Regions from separate parts of the Stenotrophomonas sp. 82F1 genome, predicted to be linked through region 1. Evidence: riboswitches for the same ligand, from Rfam matches in the RefSeq annotation. Region 1 holds a riboswitch; the other holds the start of a gene.
The links. A riboswitch is a leader RNA that binds a small molecule or an ion and turns the genes downstream of it on or off. The one in region 1 is predicted to bind glycine.
Positions count from the first base shown of each region.

Region 1 (3,397 bases):
CGGCCGCGAAGAAGGCCGCCTGCCCCAGTGCCAGATGCAGCGGGCTGTCGTGCAGCAGTGGCGATACCACGCCCGCCACCACGGTGCTGATCATCAGCTGCACGAACGCCTGCAGCGACGAGGCCAGGCCGCGCTGCAGCGGATACATGTCCAGCACCGCCAGCGCCAGGATCGGGAAGATCAGCGCCATGCCCATGCCGCCGAGGAAGATCGGCATCACCGCCCACGGCAACGCGAACTGCGGCGCGAGGCTGACATAGCCGATGTTCAACACGGCAGAGACCGCACACAAGGTGAAGCCCAGGGCCACCTGCCGCGTCGGTGTGCTGTGCCCGGCCATGCGCCCGGACAGGAACGAACCGGTGGTCATGCCGCCGATGGTGGGAATGAACAGCCAGGCAAAGCCGCCTTCACCCAGATGCAGGTGCTGCATCACGATCGCCGGCGCCGAGGAGATGTACAGGAAGATGCCGCCGAAGCCGATGCTGCCGGCAAGCGCCAGGCGCAGGAAACGCGGGTTGAAGCCGATGCGCACGTAGTCGCGCATCAACGTGCGTGGCGACAGTGCAACCCGTGCCTGCGCCGGATGGGTTTCCGGCAGGAAGCGCGCGGTGGCCGCCAGCAGCACCAGCGCGAATACCACCAGGAACCAGAAGATCAGCGGCCAGCCGGCACCACTGAGCAGGATCCAGCCGCCGATGATCGGCGCGATGGCCGGGGCGATGCCGAACAGCATCGACACCTGGCTCATCAGCCGCTGCGCGTCGTGGCCGTGGTACAGGTCGCGGATCACCGCGCGGCCGACGATCATGCCGACACCGGCAGACAGGCCCTGCAGCGCGCGGAACGCCAGCAGCGTGGTCAGGTCGGTGGACAACGCGCAGCCCACCGAGGCGCCGACGAAGATCACCAGGCCGCCGAGGATCACCCGCTTGCGCCCCCACGCATCGGACAGCGGGCCGTGGGCCAGGCTCATCAGGCCGTAGAACAGCAGGTAGACGCTGATGGTCTGCTGCACAGCCACCTCGTCCACCGCCAGGCGCTGGGCCAGCTGCGGAAACGCAGGAAAGATGGTGTCGATCGAGAACGGACCGAACATGGCCAGACCAGCGAGCAACAGGGCCATGCGGCGGGTGGAAGGAGCAACAGCGGCGGTCATCGGGCAAGCGTCCGGCAGGGCCATGCGTGACACGCACGGCGGGCGCCGATCCCCTGCGGCAGGGACGGCGCCAGATGAATACGAGAATCCGACCATCATAGGTGGGGAATGCGTGCGACGCCATGCACGGGTGCACAGAACGCACGCCCGGGCCATCGGCCATTCAGGCCTGTGAGGCCGCTCCGGGCCACCGTCGGGCGCCGGCAAGAGGCTATAATCGGCGGGCAACACGGTGGGAGAAGCAGTTCACCGCTGCCGAAGGCGCAACGCCCGTAATCGCTCAGGCCCGATACCACCCGTAACAGAACTCTGGAGAGACCGGTTCGATCCGGCGCCGAAGGGGCACGAAGCTGCGGTTTTCCGCGCTTTTAAACTCTCAGGCAAAAGGACAGAGGGGCGCCCGCAGACCGCCGACCGGCGGCTTGTGCCCGTGCGTGTGCCCTTTCCTGACGGATCCTTCGCCATGTCCCAGAACACCCCTTCCCTGCGTGAGCTCGAGCACCATTCGGCGTTCGTCGAGCGCCACATCGGCCCCAACGATGCCGAGATCGCGCAGATGCTCGGCGTCATCGGCCACGCATCGCTGGATGCGATGACCGATGCCATCGTCCCGGCCAAGATCAAGTCGCCGGCACCGCTGGCGCTGCCGGAGTCGATCACCGAAGTGCAGGCGCTGGCGAAGATCCGCGCGATCGCCGACAAGAACACCGTGCTGCGCAGCTTCATCGGCCAGGGCTACTACGGCACCCACACGCCGAACGTGATCCTGCGCAACATCCTGGAAAACCCCGCCTGGTACACCGCCTACACCCCGTACCAGGCGGAAATCTCGCAGGGCCGCATGGAAGCGCTGATCAACTTCCAGACCCTGTGCGCCGACCTGACCGGCATGGAAATCGCCAACGCCTCGCTGCTGGACGAAGCCACTGCCGCTGCTGAAGCGATGACCCTGGCCAAGCGCTCGGCCAAGTCGAAGTCGGACACCTTCTTCGTGCACGATGCCGTGCACCCGCAGACGCTGGAACTGCTGCGTACCCGCGCCGAGCCCATGGGCATCGTGCTGCGCGTGGGCACCCCGGCCGAAGCGCTGGAAGCGGAAGCCTTCGGCCTGCTGCTGCAGTACCCGGATACCTTCGGCCAGGTCGGCGACTACAAGGCGCTGGTCGATGCCGTGCACGCGCGCGGCGGGCTGGTGGCCGTGGCCACCGACCTGCTGGCCCTGACCCTGCTGGCCGCCCCGGGCGAATGGGGTGCGGACATCGTGGTCGGCAACAGCCAGCGTTTCGGCGTGCCGTTCGGCTTCGGTGGCCCGCATGCGGCGTTCATGGCCTGCCGTGACGCCTACAAGCGTTCGATGCCGGGCCGTCTGATCGGTGTCTCGATCGACGCGCAGGGCAATCCGGCCTACCGCCTGACCCTGCAGACCCGCGAGCAGCACATCCGCCGCGAGAAGGCCACCTCCAACATCTGTACCGCACAGGTGCTGCTGGCGGTGATGGCCTCGATGTACGCCGTCTACCACGGTCCGGAAGGCCTGACCCGCATCGCCCGCCGCACCCATCGCCTGGCCGCGATCCTGGCCAGCGCGCTGCGCACCGCCGGTGTGCAGGTCGGCGCCGACTTCTTCGACACGCTGCACGTGACCGGTGTCGACGCCGACGCGATCCATGCCAAGGCCCGTGCGGCCGGCTACAACCTGCGTGCGATCGACAGCAGCTCGGTGGGCATCAGCCTGGACGAGACCACCACCCGCGCCGACATCGTCGCTGTCGGCGCGCTGTTCGGTGCCAGCGTTGATGTGGACGCACTGGATGCCAGCACCGCCGACGCGCTGCCGGCCGGCCTGCTGCGCCAGTCCGCGTTCCTGACCCACCCGGTGTTCAACACCCACCACAGCGAGCACGAACTGCTGCGCTACCTGCGTTCGCTGGCCGACAAGGACCTGGCGATGGACCGCACGATGATCCCGCTGGGCTCGTGCACCATGAAGCTCAACGCCACCGCCGAGATGATCCCGGTGACCTGGCCGGAGTTCTCGCAGATCCACCCGCTGGTGCCGGCCGAGCAGGCGCTGGGCTACAAGGAACTGATCGATTCGCTGGAAGCAATGCTGGTCGAGTGCACCGGCTACGACGCCGTCAGCCTGCAGCCGAACTCCGGCGCGCAGGGCGAGTACGCCGGCCTGCTGGCGATCCGCGCCTACCACCGCTCGCGCGGCGAAGATCACCGTGACATCTG
Region 1 covers NZ_JBSPUD010000017.1:13,922-17,318, forward strand. The annotation lists gene AC13GI_RS15545 (multidrug effflux MFS transporter) at 1-1,159, opposite strand, end outside; glycine riboswitch at 1,459-1,561, shown strand; gene gcvP (aminomethyl-transferring glycine dehydrogenase) at 1,623-3,397, shown strand, end outside.

Region 2 (3,397 bases), on a different contig from region 1:
GCGCCTGATCGGCATTGTCGAACTGCGCGCGCAGCTTCAGCGTGCCGGTGGCGGTATCGATGCGGTTGTCGACGCTGGACAGGGTGCCGCTGGCGAGCTGCCGACGTTCTTCACGGTCCCAGCTCTCCACCGCCAGCGCCGGCTGCGCCTGTACGGCATCGAGCAGCGCGGGAAGCTCTGGTTCGGGCACGGTGAACAGCACGCTGATCGGCGCCGTCTGCGCCAGCGTGACCAGGCCTTCGGTGTCGCTGGCGTGCACCAGGTTGCCTACGTCCAGCCGGCGCAGGCCGACGCGGCCGCTGACCGGGGCGACGATGCGGGTGTACTGCAGCTGCAGTCGCGCTTCGTCCACCGATGCCTGGTCGCTGAGGCGACGCCCCTGCAGTTGCCGCACCTTGCTCTGCTGGTCGCTCAGTTCCTGCGCGGACACGTAGTTCTGGCGCTGCAGTTCGCGGTAGCGTTGCAGCTGGCGCTCGGCATTCTCCAGCTCGGCCAGGTTCTGCTGCTGCGTACCCTGCGCGTGCGCAAGCTTCACCTGGTAGGGGCGGGGATCGATCTGCGCCAGCAGGTCACCGGCCTTGACCTGCTGACCCTCCTGGAAATGCAGGCGCATCAGCTCGCCATCCACGCGGCTGCGCACCACCACGCTGTGCAGCGGGGTGACCGTACCAACCGCCTTCATCCGCAGCACCAGTGGTTCGGCACTGGCGCGGGCGATGCGTACCGGCACTGCCTTGCCGGCACCAGCTTGTTCGCCACCGTCCGCCTCGGCCTGCGGCCACAGCCACCACGCCAGGCCAGCGACAAGGGCAAGGCCGGCAACGACCAACAGCGGGCGGGCACGGCGAAAGCGGGAGTTTTCGGCGACAGACATGGGGCATCCTGCGCCCTGCGCGCACGCAGGGTCATGCGGGCCCGTCGGCACCACGAAGGGCCACGGGCAGCGGGGGAGGGGGATTGTCTGGCGGGGCCGCGGACGCGGCGTGGCTGGATGCCGTCGCGCGTGCGACGGGGCGCCAATGGTAGCGGTTTACGTGGGCCGTCGCCGCGTGACCTTGGTCATGCAGCCCAGCCGGAAATGCCGGCCAGCGGCCGGCAGTACCGTCAAGGGGTCAATGCACTTCGTCGTGGTACACGAACTTCGGCATTTCCCAGCGGTAGTGGATCGCCAGCAGGCGCACCGCGAACCCTCCGCCCAGGCAGCACAGGATCGCCGTGGCATCGGCCACGCCCCAATGCAGCAACAGCAGATACACCGCACCGGTCAGCAGCGAGATGATCGCGTACAGCTCTTTCTGGAAGATCAGCGGCACCTCGTTGCAGAGGATGTCGCGCAGCACGCCGCCGAAGGCGCCAGTGAGCATGCCGGCGATCAGCACGATCGGCAGCGCATGGCCGGCCTCGCGCGCGATCGAGCAGCCGATCAGGGTGAAGGCGATCAGGCCCAGCCCGTCCAGCACCAGGAAGGTGCGGCGGAAGTGATGCATCCAGCGCGCTACCCAGGTGGCGATCAGCGCCGCGCACACGGTGAAGCCCAGGTACTCGGGGTGCTTCACCCAGCCCAGCGGATAGTGACCGAGCAGGATGTCGCGCAGCGAACCGCCACCGAGGGCGGTGACGCAGGCGATCATGACCACCCCGAACAGGTCCATGCGGCGGCGGCCCGCAGACAGGGCACCGGTCATGGCTTCGGCGGAAATGGCGATCAGGTAGATGATGGACAGCAGCATGGGACAGGCTCCGGGCGCGGTGGGGCCGGCCATGCGCGACCACCGCCATTGCCTGCGCAATGACGGGATGACGATGACCGGTGCCGCTCCCGCTGTCCTTTTGCCTGAGAGTTCAGCGGCGTGAGCCGCGTGCCCCTTCGGCGGATCGTCCCGGGCATGCCCGGTGACCTCTCTCCAGCTCGGCGAGTCGAATGCATGGTTGGTGGGATTCCAGCCCACCGGCCTGAGCGATCATGGGAGCCTGCGCCTTCGGCGGGCGCCAGCGCGGCGCCTCTCTCCTGCATTCGGGCGCCAGTATATCCGCTGCAGTGCAGCACGGCATAATCCGACCATGGTTTCGCCTTCCCGCCCGTGGTTCCTGTACCTGCTCGAATGCCGCGACGGCAGCTATTACGCCGGCATCAGCACCGACGTGCAGGCCCGTTTCGCCGCCCACCAGGCCGGCAAGGGGGCACGCTACACGCGGTCGCGCCCGCCGCTGCGGGTCTTGGCGGTACGTGAATACCCGGACAGGGCAGCGGCCTCACGCGCCGAATGGGAGCTCAAGCAGCAGCCGCGCGAGCGCAAGCTGGCCTGGCTGCAGGCGCCGGCCGAGGCTGTTCTGTAGAGCCGAGCGTGGGCTCGGCTCTACAACATCGCCGGTAGATCCACGCCATGCGTGGATGGGGCGCATCCGGCCATGCCATGATCGCCCAGCCCTCAGCGCTGGAGACCCGGATGTCCACCGTTGCCCTGTTGTTCGCGCTTTCCGCAGCGGCAAGCCGCGCTGCCGATGCCACCACCATCGCCGCCATCGAAGCGACCTGCCACGACTACGTCGACGGACAGCTGGAAGCCGACCCGCAGCGCGTCGCCCGTTCCCTGCACCCGGACCTGGCCAAGCGCGCGGTACTCGGTGATACGCCCGACGAACGCCTCGGCCTGCGCCGGATGTCGAAGGAAGAACTGGTTGCGTTGACGAAACAGGGCGCGTTGAAGACCCCGAAGGATCAATGGGATCGCCGCTGCACGGTACTGGACGTGACCGGCAATGCGGCGTCGGTGCGGCTGGAAACGCCGTGGTTCGTCGACTACTTCCACATGGGCCGCTTCGACCAGCGCTGGGTCATCGTCAACGCGCTGTGGTACCCGAAGCCGAAGTAGAGCCACGCCACGCGTGGCTACGCTCCATGCAGCCTGCACAGCAATTCATCCACGCATGGCGTGGATCTACTGTGTCGGTCGAGGACGCGCCCGCGGCACTACCTATCGCGAAGATTTCTGCCGGACATGAGCGGGCGCCCAGCGGCCCGATGGAGCAGTAGAGCCACGCCACGCGTGGCTACGCTCCATGCAGCCTGCACAGCAATTCATCCACGCATGGCGTGGATCTACTGTGTCGGTCGAGAGGTCACCCACGGCAGTACCTACCGCTTCGGTCGCCGGTCGTCCTGGTCATCACCGAAGATGATGCGCGCGCTGCGCTGGTAGCTCCAGTACGCCACCGCCCAGTTCAACAGCACCACGACGCGGTTGCGGAAGCCGATCAGGAAGAACACGTGCGCGGCCAGCCAGAACCACCAGGCCAGCACACCGGACAGCTGCAGCTTGCCCAGGTGCACGATCGCAGCCATGCGGCCGATGGTGGCCAGGTTGCCGAAGTCGGCGTACTTGAACGGCCCCGGCGC
Region 2 covers NZ_JBSPUD010000011.1:21,314-24,710, forward strand. The annotation lists gene AC13GI_RS12330 (MdtA/MuxA family multidrug efflux RND transporter periplasmic adaptor subunit) at 1-874, opposite strand, end outside; gene AC13GI_RS12335 (trimeric intracellular cation channel family protein) at 1,113-1,730, opposite strand; glycine riboswitch at 1,813-1,918, opposite strand; glycine riboswitch at 1,932-2,021, opposite strand; gene AC13GI_RS12340 (GIY-YIG nuclease family protein) at 2,062-2,337, shown strand; gene AC13GI_RS12345 (nuclear transport factor 2 family protein) at 2,448-2,873, shown strand; gene AC13GI_RS12350 (NAD(P)/FAD-dependent oxidoreductase) at 3,137-3,397, opposite strand, start outside.
Region 2: linked by a shared signal. The riboswitch ahead of AC13GI_RS12335 (trimeric intracellular cation channel family protein) and the one ahead of gcvP (aminomethyl-transferring glycine dehydrogenase) in region 1 are both predicted to bind glycine.